Regions from separate parts of the Alteromonas sp. DYW1 genome, predicted to be linked through region 3. Evidence: predicted binding sites of a transcription regulator. Region 3 holds the regulator's gene; each other region holds the start of a gene.
What was found. The regulator FNR, encoded in region 3, switches genes on or off when oxygen is low (the NO sensors DNR and NnrR bind a similar motif). The targets are predictions, from matches to a motif close to TTGATCTAGATCAA.

Region 1 (3,584 bases), 670 kb from region 3:
CGATAATCGCGTAGACCGTATTTTTGCTGATAGGTGTAATCCGCATGACCTGGGCGAAATCGATCGGCAATCTTAGAGTAATCCTGACTGCGCTGATCTTTATTTTTAATCAACAAGCCTATCGATGTGCCGGTGGTCTTACCTTCGAATACGCCAGATAGTATCTGTACTTCGTCATCTTCGCGACGAGCCGTGGTGTAACGTGACGTTCCTGGTTTACGCCGATCGAGATCGCCTTGCAAATCGGATTCATGTAGCTCGAGTCCGGGAGGACAACCATCCACGACGCCGCCGATAGCGATACCGTGACTTTCACCAAAGGTTGTTACGGTAAATAATTTGCCAAAACTATTTCCTGACATGAATTATCCTTGTGTGTAATCGATTAACGCCGTTTTAGAGACTGCAAAAATACCGTCGCCCCCTTGTTCCAAGGCTATCCACTCTACCGTCAAGCCGGGAAAACGTTCTGCAAAATGGACCATTGAATTACCGACTTCAACAAATAACCAGCCACCATCAGTTAAGTAGTTCGCCGCTTGCTGAATAATAGTTTCGACTAGATCCAAGCCATCGTTTCCTGCTGCCAAGGCTAGCTCTGGCTCATGTTGAAATTCTGCGGGTAAATCCGCCATATCCTCGGCGTCAACATAGGGTGGATTAGACACAATTAGATCGTAGCGTTGTTCTGTGAGTGCAGAAAAAACATCGGATTGCATTGCCACAACGCGCGCTTCCAATCCATGTTCTTGAATATTAATATTCGCTACATCAATCGCATCAGCACTGATATCCAATGCATCTATATCAGCATCGGGAAAGGCGTGCGCAAGGGCAATTGCGATACAACCGCCACCGGTACACAAATCTAAAATTGTTTTGGGCTCGTCCACATAGCCGGCAAACGCCTGCTGAATGAGCTCTGCGAAGGGCGAGCGCGGTATAAGCACTCGTTCGTCGACATAAAAGGGATAGCCACAAAACCACGCTTGATTGGTTAAATAGGGCAATGGCAAACGGGTTTGTACACGTTTTAACACTAATTCAGCAATTTTTTGTCGCTCACTATGGGTAAGCTTTGCGTGAAATAATGCATCGCCAGTCAAATCCGTAAGATCCTGCGGTAAATGCAATGCTGACATCACCAATGTCACGGCTTCATCCCACGCGTTATCGGTACCGTGGCCAAAATACAAATCGGCATCATTAAAGCGACTTACACTCCAACGTACGAGATCCAAAATACTGGCCAAATCGTTAATGGCTTGATCAAGATAAATTTTATCAGTCATTGCAAAAGTTAAACCAACGAGTAATGCCTGCTATCATACCGAAAAATATTGAATTTCGGCGTGCTATTTTGAATTTTTTTCAAGGGGGAAACAGAGTTTGGATGACGATGATGACATGCAGTTGTTTCGCCAGTCGATACGTGGCGTCAAACCATTACGGGAGAATGAAAAAGTCGCATTAACCCAACAACAACGACTGCACGCCAAGCAGCAGCGCAGGCACCAGCGTGACAGCGCAGGCGACAAGTCGCAACGCCAAGCCAATGCCTATTTTACCTTTTCCGATGCCTTTCACGGCTATATTCCGCCGGAAGGGCCTACTCGCTATGCCGTAGACCGTGAACACCATGATCAAATCAAGCGCTTACGCCGCGGAGACTATGCACCCGAGATCATCCTCGATTTGCATGGGCTTTCGCGCGAAGAGGCGAAACTGGAAATTGCCGCCCTGCTGTATCACGCCAAACAACAGCATGTGCAATGCGTGTGCATTGTGCATGGGATGGGCTCAGGAATTTTAAAACAACAGGTCCCACATTGGTTGATCCAACATCCAGACATTGTTGCCTTTCACCAAGCCCCACTGGAGTGGGGCGGGAACGGTGCAATTTTAGTTCAGCTCGTACACAGTGATCCGAAGTTGGGGTAACTATTTATTATCGTCGGCACTATTGTGTAAAAACAGATATGTGTAATAGCCACCCATGACGCAAATAATGGCAATTAACAATAATGACATCCACACAACCGGATCTAAGAAAAGTTCTAAAGGCATGGTGCTTTCCTCCTGCACATCAATGATGTCTTTATTGTCACCTACAACGGTAAATAGATACTGATCTTGATCAATGTATCGGGGCTAATGCTGCGCAAAGTTTGCGTTAGATCAAACGTCTGTTTTTAACTGCCTTTTCAACCTTGCCTTGAGCAGCATTGAGGCGAGTTAAAACAGAATTTTCACGTTGAAGGCAATATTGATGCGTGCCTTATCTGAAGGATTCGGTAATACCTCATGGATCAAATAACTTGGAAACATTACCATCAAACCATCTTCGGCTGGCACGGTAAATGACTGCCCAAAAGGCAGGCCATGAGATACTTGCTGATTAACAAAAGCATGACTGTATAGCGCAAGATCGCCAGTTCCCGTTCCTTGCACATAGTATACGCCCGACCAATGCCATTTAGAGTGAGTATGAATAGCATTGGCACTGCCGGGTTGGTTAACGTTCGCCCAGTAATTCATTTCAAAGCGGTCTGCAGTGAAAGACTCTAGCGCTGCACATGGCGCGCCAATATTTAAATAGTGTCGGTGAATAGCTTTAACATTATCAATAATAAAACGCTGCAGAGGTAGCCACCCACTAAAATCACTACTGCCTCGCCAGCAACCCGGATTGGCTAACGGATCAACCGTTGGATTATGCGCCTGATAATCGAGGATTTCTTGCTTCAGCACTGGATTTAATTCAGTATGTCGCGGCACCATGGTACGCCATATATCGGTATGTAAAATACCGCCCCGTGCAAGCATAACCCGATCATTATCGGCATTCACGTACTGCATTCCTGCCGGAAAGGGCGTCGATTGTGTCATTTAGCGATATCTCTCAATGTAAGGCGTTAAAAATTCAGTATAACGTTGCCAGCGCGCAACGGCTTGCGTCGTAATCGGCTGTCGAACTTGCCAAATACTTGGCGTCTCAACGTGATTGGTTGCCTTGCGAATAATTTCTGGTGCCGGTAATGTCACACCAAGGAAGTCTCCGATCAGTGCCGTGCCCGCGGTATAGTCTGCTACCAACTCTTCATACGACACATTGAGAATATCATTGCCAAATAGCGTCTGCCAGTGCGCCATCAAGCGTTGATATTGATCATAAACAAAGAAGATATCATCTAAGTCGTTGGTATAGGCAAAATAACGGGAGAAGTTCTCAAAATAAATAGACACTGCAACATCTAATGGGTTGCGCTGCATATTGATAATTTTGGCACGTGGAAAGAGTAGCTTGATCAAACCTATGTGAAAAAAGTTGGTGGGGACTTTGTTGATAATGCGCTGACCGGAAAAGTTGGCAAACTCCCGAAAGTAGCTTTCATAGGCATTAATTGCGGCCTCCCAATCGATGCTTTCTTGCTGCATCAAAGCTTGAATATAGTGTTCTCCCGCTTCCGAGGCGGCTAATGCGACTTCCACGGCCGGGGTTTCGCCACCGGCATAATAATCGGGTAGCGATGACAATATTTGTTCCACTAAAGTGGTGCCTGAACGCGGCATGCCAACCACAA
Region 2 (3,584 bases), 400 kb from region 3:
TCGGCAAACGGACTGGTGAGTCCTAATGCAATCAGATAATCCTGACGCACCCTTAACGATCCCAGTGTCACATGCCCTTTGATGATCTCCCCTGTACGGGGGTCAATAACAGATGAACCATACGACCAGCCGCGCGTGGCCCGATGCACCCACTGAATGACGTTATAGCGCACATCCATTGGATCAGCATCGGCTGGTAATACTTTTACCTGAAAAGCATCTTTATAACCAATTGCTGCAAAGGCTTGGTCCCACCACTGAGCGCCCTCCCGTAATGCTGACATTACGGGTTCTGGGATCCCCGGATCAAGGTAATAAATAATCGGCTCTTTAGCCGCACTCTCTGGCGCGCTTGGATCCACTTTTTCCAAGCGATGACGGGGAATGTATTGCTGCTCCATGGAAGCGGTTAATGGCGCTGAATAATCCATAAAACTATGCTCCCAAAAGCCACTAAATGGATGAAACTCGCGCGGTGTGTAGTCGGCATCAGGTAACTCGATAAAACTATGATGTGAGTGCACAGAAATTATTTCAGCATCGGGCGAAACCTGGCGCACAAACTCACCTGGTTGCTTGCCTGAAAAGGTGATTAATGCTTCTAGCTCAGTATTTTTCGGAAACGCTTTGCTGCGTGGTAAATACACACCGCTGCGTTTAGCATCAGGTTTGAATTGACCCTGTTTTGTGCTATCCAAACGATTAGCTATACCGTGAATATCGCTCAGCAAGAAATCGGTATAGTCGACCAACACGTGAGCATCCGACTCAGCCACAATAGTTAGCCCAGCAATAACCGAATCGGCAAACGCTTCGTCGATGCTCGCCTGCTCGGCGAGATTACTGGACGTCGCACGAAACGCAGTATTGAGTTGTTTGAGTAACACTTGTTCACCGTAGCGTTCAAATTCAACCAGGCGTGTATCGCCCAATTGCCCGCGGTCCAGACCGATATCATTGGAGCCAACGCCCTGCGGCAAACTGCTTTGAAACAACATTTGCTGATCAAATTGCGCAATTTGGAGATACAGTTTCCCCTCGCCAGGATCATAGTAGAAAGGCACAAAACCATCTTGAAATTGCATTCCTGTAGTAAATTCAGCAATGGTTTTTGCTGACAATACAGGGCTTATCAGTAGTAAACTCAGGATATATAACCACTTTCTCACACACAACTCCGCTACGCTCAGTTTGGGACAGTACGCTAGTATGACAAGCAACCGCACATTAATACAATGCCATCAGCCGAATTGATCCATGTCAAAGAGAAACCATACAAAATCTATAGGCTACACCATAAATAAAGGTGCAAAAGTTTTCCTATGGGTCAGTCAATTCATCATCAAGCGTTTGCGCAAGAACATTATCAAGCCTTCCATCGGCGCTTGGAGAGTGAGCTCGCCTTGCTCAAACCCTTGTTAGCGGAGCCCCAATTTGATAAAGCTGCGCCGTCACTTGGCGCTGAACTTGAAATGTATCTAGTTGACAATAACTGGTTACCTAAGCCCTGTAATCAGTGGTTGCTCGATCAGCGTAAAAGTGATTTGGTGCAGCCTGAACTCAATCAATATAATCTTGAATTTAACCTAGCCCCCGTCAGTACCTCAGAGCGCTCGCTAACTGCATTGCATGAACAGCTTGAAAATGAGCTCGTTGCCCTGCGCTCAATTGCCTATTCAGCAGACACGCAAATCGTCCCAATCGGCGTTTTACCGACTCTTGATGAGCGCCACTTAAGCCGCGAATATTTGACTAATCGTCCACGCTACCATGCTTTAGCTGAACAGCTAAATCAATTGAAAGGGTCTGCCTTTGATGTCGATATAAATGGCGTCGATAGCTTAAAGATGCGGACCAATGAGGTGACATTGGAAGGCGCTAATACTTCCTTCCAAGTGCACTTGCGCGTGCAATCCAGCCGCTTTACCGCAATGTTTAATGCCGCACAACTTGTCACTCCGTTAGCACTTGCATTAGCAGCCAACTCTCCCATATTAATGGGCAAGCGCTTATGGCATGAGACGCGTATTGCATTGTTTAAACAATCGATTGACAGTCGCAACCATGATTCGACCCGTTGGCGACAACCCGCGAGGGTAAACTTCGGGCATGGATGGTTGCGTCAATCGGTAGTTGAGATATTCGCCGAAAACATTGCTCTGTATCCAGCATTATTGCCGCAACTTCCTGCTGACTCGCCGCCTGATGCATTTAATGCTATTCAAATGCATCAAGGTACGATCTGGTCTTGGAATCGCCCCGTACTCGACGTGGGCAAAGATCCTCATCTACGCATTGAATTTCGCACTCTCCCAGCGGGTCCAAGTAATCTGGACATGGTCGCGAATTTGGCATTGCTCGTAGGGTTAACGGTTGGCCTAAGCCATAATATCGACAATTACATCAATAAATTACCCTTTGAATACGCTGAATTTAACTTTTATCGCGCTGCACAGCAGGGATTAAAAGCCAACATTCTTTGGCCGCAACAGCATCAACACCAGCTAACTGAACGAAAAATCAGTGATGTGGTGGCGGATATGCTACCCACTGCAAGTGCCGGGCTGCAAGAACTGGGGGTCGCGTCTGACGATATTAATTTATACCTCGGTATCATTGAACGACGTTTAGCCGCGCAGCAAACCGGTGCAATTTGGCAACTCTCGGCCTTTGATACATTAGCGAATGGCATGGACCAAGACGCGGCATTGAAGGAATTGATAAAACACTACACGCTAAACAACATTGCTAATCTACCTGTGGCTGATTGGGATCCAGTAAAGTGAAAACGACGAAGGCGATTGCTGTACAAGCAGTTAATACAGTAAGCAGCACAAGTGTTGCGCAGCTGCTCACTGAACTCAAAGGGCCTTGCGCTTTTTATTTCCAAGGGCGTGACTCAGAGCGTCGCTGTCGCGTTATCACTACACTACTGCACGCCAATGAACCCAGTGGCTTCAACGTACTATACCAGTTTATTAAGGAAGGCTTTCAACCTCTGGCAGACACTTACATTGTTGTTGCCAGTGTTGCCGCCGCTCAACTAGAGCCGCTTTTCAGTCATCGCATATTACCGGAGGAGCGTGACCTTAACCGCTGCTTTAGCCCACCCTATCAGGATTTTAATGGCCAGCTTGCCAAGTCAATTATTGATTTTATTGTCAGCCGCCATCCTGAGTTTGTGATTGACTTGCACAACACGTCTGGTAACGGACCGATTTTTAGTGTCGCCACCCGTTATCAACAGGAACATCTGGCCTTAGGATCATTTTTCTCGCGCTGGTTAGTGCATACCGATATTGCTTTGGGAGCACTCATGGAGGTTCCCTTTGCATGCCCAGTCATCACTGTCGAGGCCGGCGGTGCACATGAGCCACAAGCCGATTTCAATGCCTATACAGGGTTAACCAAATTATTGCTTAATCCGGAGCCGTTTGTACAACAACAAGCGATGGATGTGCTTCACCAACCGATTCGTTTTCGGCTCAATGAGAACAGCACTCTGACCTATTCTGACCGGCCTGTATTCGGCGTTAACGTTACCTTAGAGCAGAGTATAGAAAACGCGAATTTCGGAGTTATTG
Region 3 (3,584 bases):
ATACATTGGATACCATTATTTTAGATAAAACCGGCACCCTCACTGAAGGTAAGTTTTCTTTGCATAAGCATTGGATAGCACCCGCTTATGCTGGTCCTGATCCGCTAATAATTGCGGCTTCATTAGAAGCTCGTTCTGAACATCCAATTGCCCAAGCTTTTGCCGACGTAGCAACGCTGCCGGCTAGTGATATCTCAATTACGATTGGTCAAGGGATCATAGGTACGATCAACGGTTACAATTATCGGATAGGCAGCAAAGCCTTTGTCACTGATAATTTGCCAACTCAAAATGACGTTCATTCGATCACTGATAGCGAGAAAGCGAATGTCTGGTTAGCATCTGATGATGGTCTGATTGCAATTTTTTGGCTAAACGATACGTTAAAGGACAATGTTGACGCTACATTAAAACGTATTCCATTTGGCAAAGTATTACTCAGTGGTGATACGCAGGCGAATGTTAAATTAGTCGCAAACAAGCTTGATATCACCGATTTTTTTGCTCAACAGTCACCACAACAAAAGCTTACATTCGTTGAAAACTATCAAGCACAAGGACATTCAGTGATGATGGTTGGCGACGGAGTTAATGATGCACCAGTGCTAGCAAAAGCGGATATTTCCGTTGCGGTTGGGAATGCCTCTGATCTCGCGAAAAGTTCTGCTGACGTGGTACTGCTTAATGAAAGTATTACCGTTATTCCAGCGCTGATTGATGTCGCCAAACAAACGCAAGTAACCATTAAACAAAACATGGCGTGGTCATTGGGATATAATTTTTTGATTTTGCCGTTTGCGGTATCAGGAGTGTTAGCTCCCTGGATGGCGGCCTTGGGTATGTCCTTGAGTTCAATAATCGTAGTAGTAAACTCTACGCGCTTACTTCGGTATAAAGCAGGTTAAGATGAGTATCATTTATGTCCTAATCCCTATCGCAATTATCATTGTTGCGATTGCCATTGCGGTATTTTTTTGGGCGGTAAAAAGTAATCAGTTCGATGATCTCGATCGGCAAGGCTATAGCATTTTGTTTGATGATGATTTACCCCCTGAAGAAAAATCATTGGCTAAAGCCCGCCAACAGGAATTAGACAATCGTCGTGACTGAAATAAGTTTGCTTGCTGCATGGCTTATTGGCATTGCAGGCGGTGTGCATTGTGTAGGTATGTGCGGTGGTATAACGGTTGCCCTACAGTCAGCAGTTCCGGCTCAAGGTAAACCGTGGATTTACGCTAGTGCTTACCACCTCGGCCGCATTACAAGTTATGCCCTAGCAGGTTTTTGCGCCGGCCTGCTAGGGACCATCGTCAGCCATTCAAGTTTCTTCAATGGAGTCTCAGTACTGACAATATTAAGTGGCATTATGTTGTTATTACTGGGGGGCCATATAGCGAATTGGTTTAGCGTACTGCACTACTTCGAACGTCAAGGCGGTAAGCTTTGGCGGCGAATACAGCCCGTCGCTAAGTCATTAATTCCATTCAAGCACCCTCTACACGCATTCCTGTATGGTGGTGTTTGGGGTTGGTTACCGTGTGGGTTGGTGTATTCGACGCTAAGTTGGAGTATGGCTGCTGGTGATCCTGTGACAGGTTCGTTAGTTATGTTGTTCTTTGGATTAGGTACATTGCCTCTTATGCTGGCCGTGAGCCTTGGAGGGGCGCGGTTAACACAGTTAGCGCGAAGTCAACAAGCTCGAACATTCATTGCAATCACACTAATAGGCTATGGGTTGTACTTGATTTTTCAGGGTGTAACGCTTATAACGTGAGAGTAATTTCAGCAATGCAAAGGTGCATTCATGCACAATAAACTCGGTCGTGGAGACCTTTCTATACACTGCCAAACCTGCAGCTTTAGTCATTTGTGTTTACCAGTGTCGCTAAATGAAGAAGAAATGGGTTCGCTCGATGAAATTATCGAACGTAAAAAACCCCTTCACAAAAACGATAAGTTGATCCAAGCAGGCGATAAATTTCAATCCCTTTACGCGGTTCGTTCGGGTTCCTTTAAATCGTTTATTAGTGATGCAGACGGTGAAGAACAAGTCATTGGCTTCCACTTTCCGGGCGATATTATAGGTTTTGATGCATTGCGTGATAGTCGCCATTCGAGTTACTGCCAAGCATTAGAAACTGCCATGGTGTGCGAGCTTCCCTACGAAACATTAGACGAAATGTCTGCTAAGTTTCCTAAGCTCCGCAAGCAGATCATGAGTTTTATGAGTGCTGAGATTAAACACGATCATGATCAAATGATGTTATTGAATAAACGCACGGCGGAAGAACGCTTGATGCACTTCATTGCGCATTTATCGAAACGCTTTGAAGAGCGAGGGTTTTCACCTAAGCAATTTAATCTCACGATGACGCGCAACGAAATCGGAAATTATTTGGGCCTAACTGTAGAAACTATCAGTCGCTTGTTAACTCGATTTCAAAAAGATGGGATCATCGCTGTTGACGGTAAATTGATTACAATTTTGGATTTTGACAGGATGGCAGAAAAGCTCCATACAACCGAAATTCCGACCTGTACAATCGAAAATTAACGCCTGAATATGGTTCCTTTGATCTAACTCAACAGGGGACACTAGCGTATTCTCATTGACCCGTTACACTTGGACTAAAGTAACCATGGGAATACGCAATGCAACACTATCAACATTTATTCGTCGTTATCGATCCTGATCTCGAAAAGCAAATCGCACTCGCGAGAGCCGTTGAACTTGCTGCCAAAACTGGCGCTGAAATAACCGTATTTCTTTGCATTTATGACCTGTCTTACGAATTGACAACAATGTTGTCATTGGATGAGCGTGATGCCATGCGCAAGGCTGTCTTGGCAGATCGCAATGAATGGCTGCAGTCGCTAATTGCGGAGTATGTTCCGAGTGATGTATCGGCGCACGCTAAGGTGGTATGGGACAAATCGCTCTATGAGTCAGCTATCCGCACCGTTTTAGCGGTTGATGCGGATTTATTAATTAAAGCTGCTTCCAGCCATGATGACTTTGCCTCTTTGATATTCACGCCTACAGATTGGCACCTTTTGCGTAAGTGCCCTACGCCAGTGCTTATGGTAAAGCAGCACGCATGGCCCGCCAACGGTAATATTTTGGCCAGTATAAATGTCGGTACTGAAGATGAAGTGCATGCAGAACTAAATCAACATGTGGTTGAATGTGCAAAAGCCTGCGCCGACACATTAGATGCAACACTGCACCTTGTAAATGCGTTTCCAGGTACGATTGTGAATTTGGCCATTGAGATGCCTGAATTCGATCCTCACGGCTATAACGAAAACGTAAAGCGCCATCATCAAAACGAGATGCATAAGTTCGCCACAGCGAACGCCGTGCCTTTAGTTCAATGTCATGTTATTCAGGGCCTACCAGAAGTTGCAGTCCCAAAACAAGCTAACTCTCTGGATGCTGAATTAGTCGTTATCGGCACCGTTGGGCGCGCGGGGTTATCTGCAGCCCTGATAGGAAATACCGCTGAACAAGTCATTGATCGTCTCAATTGTGATGTTTTGGCGATTAAGCCTGCGGGATTTCATAGCCCTGTTCATGGTTAAGT
Region 4 (3,584 bases), 1.2 Mb from region 3:
AATTGACTTGTTGAACGCATTGATAAGGCTCGGAGCAATTCGGGCCTTATCTAATCTCTGCTGAGTTAATGCTTACATGGCGCTTGGGTAAAACAGCAACACACACAAACTGACTGACCATGAGGACTGCAAACCACCATTCAAAGGCATTATCCCAATCGCTGTAACCCGACCATGTAAATCCCAAAATCGCACTGGTGATCCCTAGGCACCACAGTCCTGTTGTCACCCAAAACAAACATTGGCGGCTTAGCTGCCACACGTTTTGCGCAACATTAGGCGCGGTAACTAATCGTAGCAACCATAAATGCGCGAATGCGGTGAAGGCAAAATACCCGACCACGCCCATGCGTCTTGGTACTTGCCATGTGTCACCGATAGCACCCAAAGTTAAGGTATAAATACACAGCGCAACACAGGCGCTATAGCCAAGTAGCCGGATAACCGCGATGTGGCGCCGAGGCGCAGCCAACTTCTGTAGCCAAGCTGCCAGTGCCCGCCAATACATTGCCATACAGGCTGCTGCGGGCAACATAAGCAGTTTAAAGAGATAAAATTGAGGGACTTCACGGCCAGTCGCACTGATCGAATGACAATGCGACCAATAAGGATTACACCATTCCAGCGCCTGAGTCGACGCTGCGGTCACCCAAGTAATATGCACTGTCAGCGTTGGAATAATCGCACTGAACAGTGCCCATTGCCGCAGGGTCATAGCAACGGACGGGGATTAGTTTTTAGCCGTCGCTATATATTGCGCGAATTCGTCAGCAAACCACTCATCTAACATGCGCTTTTCATAACGCAGCGCCGTCGAACTGGCACCGCGGATGGAGCGTTGTAAAAAGCCCATGTCTTTAAGTTCCACTTCGCCCTTCTGAAGTACTTCACCGTCTGATGCTAATTCATAGGAAAAGGACATCCGCGGAATATCAATGTCTTTGATCAGACGCACATCTTGCCCGCCTTGCCCTAAACCAACAAAAGACGCCGGCCATACCTGACCAGCCAGATCCACATCGGTTACGGTAATCTTCCACGTGGCGTTCTCAGGCAGTCGTTCTGCTAACTTGGCAAAGTGTTGCTCAAATTGGTGAAACGTGTTTTCCATAAAACGCTTGCGCGTCTCATTAGCCGGACGCACATCGGTATAGTCTTCCGGCGACTGCCATTCGACTGCAACTTTTTCAGCGACTGGCTGCTCACCAGCGAGTGATGTTAATGGCAAAATTGCCAACGATAATACGGATAGCGTACGAGAAAATTTCATAGTTGCCCCTGTAACCAGTTTACTGAATAGCTAACACACTAACTGTCAGACTCTTAGCGTCAAATAAAGTTTAGTTAAAGTGTATGAACTGGGGCTGAATAAATTTTGGCAGAAGGAACGAATGACGACTGGATTTAGCTCGCGCGCTGCATCGAAAGCAGCGCAGACTGAGTCATTTCTCGGCACACCACGCGCAAGCTGGTGCCGTAGATAAACGGATTCATATCACCATTCACGCAGTAATTACGGTGAAAGTGCTCGACAGATTGCCGGTTGCGCATGACTTCTTCAAGATATTCGCGCTGCCTATCTGTCATCCCGCCTACCGCTGGCTGAATGTTATTGTATAATTGTGAGATTTCCTGCTTGTCAGGGATCTCTGCAATCACTGTCATCCAATCAGTGACGGTATCTTGCATGTCACCAAGCCAATACTGCATAAACGGCGTGCGTAACACAGTTACTAGCAATACGACTTCGATGAAAACAATAAATGCCTTAAACATAATGTTCACAGTGGGTTATTCATGGATTGCCACAATACGCAGGTTATGACCACAAAAAAATCCAATTGTTCATACTTGGGTATGCAAAACAATAACGCCTGAGTATCCGGAGAATAACTCATAAAAATTGATCTAAGTTAACTTTTAAGCCTCACAATTAGGTATACTTAGCGCTGTATCATACGCGAGTGCGTAGCCTTCAAACTGTGATTAAGGGCAATTCATGAACAGTCAGATTCCGGTTAAAGACGTCACACCGGTAAAAGTCCACAAACCAAAGAAAAGTAATCAGGGTGAAAATTATTCACCGCGCAGTCGTATCTATGTGCGCGCCGTTGAGGGTACTTTTGAGAATATTCGCCGCTTTTTTGGTCTCATTTTTCTGGGTATCTTCGCCATTATCCCATGGTTACAGTATAACGGCAGTCAAGCTGTCTTATTAGATATCGCAGAGCAACGCTTCACCCTATTTAGTCTAACCTTATGGCCGCAAGACCTTACTTTATTGGCATGGTTGTTAATCGTTTCCGCCTACGCATTGTTCTTTGTCACTACATTTGCGGGTCGGGTTTGGTGCGGCTTCATGTGCCCACAAACAACCTGGACCTTTATCTACATTTGGTTTGAAGAAAAGATTGAAGGGCCGCGCAATAAACGAATGAAACTGGATGAGCGCCCCATGGATTTTGATAAGTTCTGGCGCAAAACCCTGAAACACACCGCTTGGGTAGCCGTTGCATTACTGACAGCTCTCACGTTTGTCGGTTATTTTACTCCCATTGACCAGTTATTTATTGACTTTTTCACCTTTGGCACCAGCTTCTGGGCCGGTTTTTCCGTGATCTTCTTCACCGTGTGCACCTATGGGAATGCCGGTTGGATGCGGGAAATCATGTGTACCCACATGTGTCCGTATGCGCGTTTTCAATCAGCCATGTTCGACAAAGACACTTTTACCGTGGCTTATAACCCAACTCGCGGTGAACAACGTGGCCCAAGACCGCGTAAACTGCCGCATAGCGAACTCGCTGAAAAAGGCCTCGGTGACTGTATTGACTGCAACCTGTGTGTCCAGGTTTGTCCTACCGGTATCGATATCCGCAATGGCTTGCAATACGAGTGCATTAACTGCGGTGCGTGCGTGGATGCATGTAACGGGGTTATGGAAAAAATGGATTACCCTAAAGGGCTCATCAGTTTCACCTCCGAGCATGAACTGAAGGGTGGCACCACGCATATTGTCAGACCCAAACTGATTGGTTATGCGATTGTTTTGGTAGTCATGACGGGATTACTCGCGTTCGAAATGTTAACGCGCTCGTCGGTTGAAGTTGACATCATTCGAGACCGAAATTCACTCTACCGCGAAAATAACGCCGGTCTCATTGAAAATGTGTATACCTTAAAGATCCTTAATAAGTCGCAAGAAGACCGGGTTTATACCATTGCCGTGAAAGGCTTAGCAGAGTACGAATACCTCGGAGAGCAAGTAGTGAGTGTCAGTGGTGGCGAGGTATTTAGCTTACCGATTTCAATTGCTACTGCGCCAGAAAACTTGGATGGCCGTGTAACCGACATTGATTTTTATGTACAAACCCAAGATGCAGAGGGTAATCTAATCGAAGTTGAAGAACCCAGTAAGTTTTTGTATCGGTGACCACTATTTCAAATTCGCCCCCAGTCAAAGCCAGCGCTCCAAGTGCTGGCTTTCAGTTTTCTGACCTAACCCCTGATCTGATCCTCAATGCGCTCGAGAGCATTGGGGTCTATGCAGAGTCAGGTCTACTAGCACTGAATAGCTACGAAAA

Region 1: the regulator FNR is predicted to act here: its motif matches at 2,128-2,141, upstream of AC121Z_RS11355 (DUF3149 domain-containing protein).
Region 2: the regulator FNR is predicted to act here: its motif matches at 1,251-1,264, upstream of AC121Z_RS06520 (glutamate-cysteine ligase family protein).
Region 4: the regulator FNR is predicted to act here: its motif matches at 1,904-1,917, upstream of ccoG (cytochrome c oxidase accessory protein CcoG).

The regions. Positions count from the first base shown of each region.
Region 1 is NZ_CM186038.1:2,543,073-2,546,656, forward strand. Features, by position in the region: gene aroC (chorismate synthase) at 1-362, opposite strand, end outside; gene prmB (50S ribosomal protein L3 N(5)-glutamine methyltransferase) at 366-1,292, opposite strand; gene smrB (endonuclease SmrB) at 1,390-1,941, shown strand; gene AC121Z_RS11355 (DUF3149 domain-containing protein) at 1,942-2,067, opposite strand; gene AC121Z_RS11360 (putative 2OG-Fe(II) oxygenase) at 2,236-2,889, opposite strand; gene AC121Z_RS11365 (tetratricopeptide repeat-containing sulfotransferase family protein) at 2,890-3,584, opposite strand, start outside.
Region 2 is NZ_CM186038.1:1,468,488-1,472,071, reverse strand. Features, by position in the region: gene AC121Z_RS06525 (zinc-dependent metalloprotease) at 1-1,085, opposite strand, end outside; gene AC121Z_RS06520 (glutamate-cysteine ligase family protein) at 1,323-2,786, shown strand; gene AC121Z_RS06515 (M14 family metallopeptidase) at 2,783-3,584, shown strand, end outside.
Region 3 is NZ_CM186038.1:1,871,945-1,875,528, reverse strand. Features, by position in the region: gene AC121Z_RS08330 (heavy metal translocating P-type ATPase) at 1-905, shown strand, start outside; gene ccoS (cbb3-type cytochrome oxidase assembly protein CcoS) at 907-1,110, shown strand; gene AC121Z_RS08320 (sulfite exporter TauE/SafE family protein) at 1,103-1,774, shown strand; gene fnr (fumarate/nitrate reduction transcriptional regulator Fnr) at 1,805-2,554, shown strand; gene uspE (universal stress protein UspE) at 2,653-3,582, shown strand.
Region 4 is NZ_CM186038.1:3,121,283-3,124,866, forward strand. Features, by position in the region: gene AC121Z_RS14055 (acyl-CoA dehydrogenase family protein) at 1-1, shown strand, start outside; gene AC121Z_RS14060 (hypothetical protein) at 47-715, opposite strand; gene AC121Z_RS14065 (DUF3016 domain-containing protein) at 731-1,270, opposite strand; gene AC121Z_RS14070 (hypothetical protein) at 1,405-1,776, opposite strand; gene ccoG (cytochrome c oxidase accessory protein CcoG) at 2,000-3,433, shown strand; gene AC121Z_RS14080 (serine/threonine protein kinase) at 3,430-3,584, shown strand, end outside.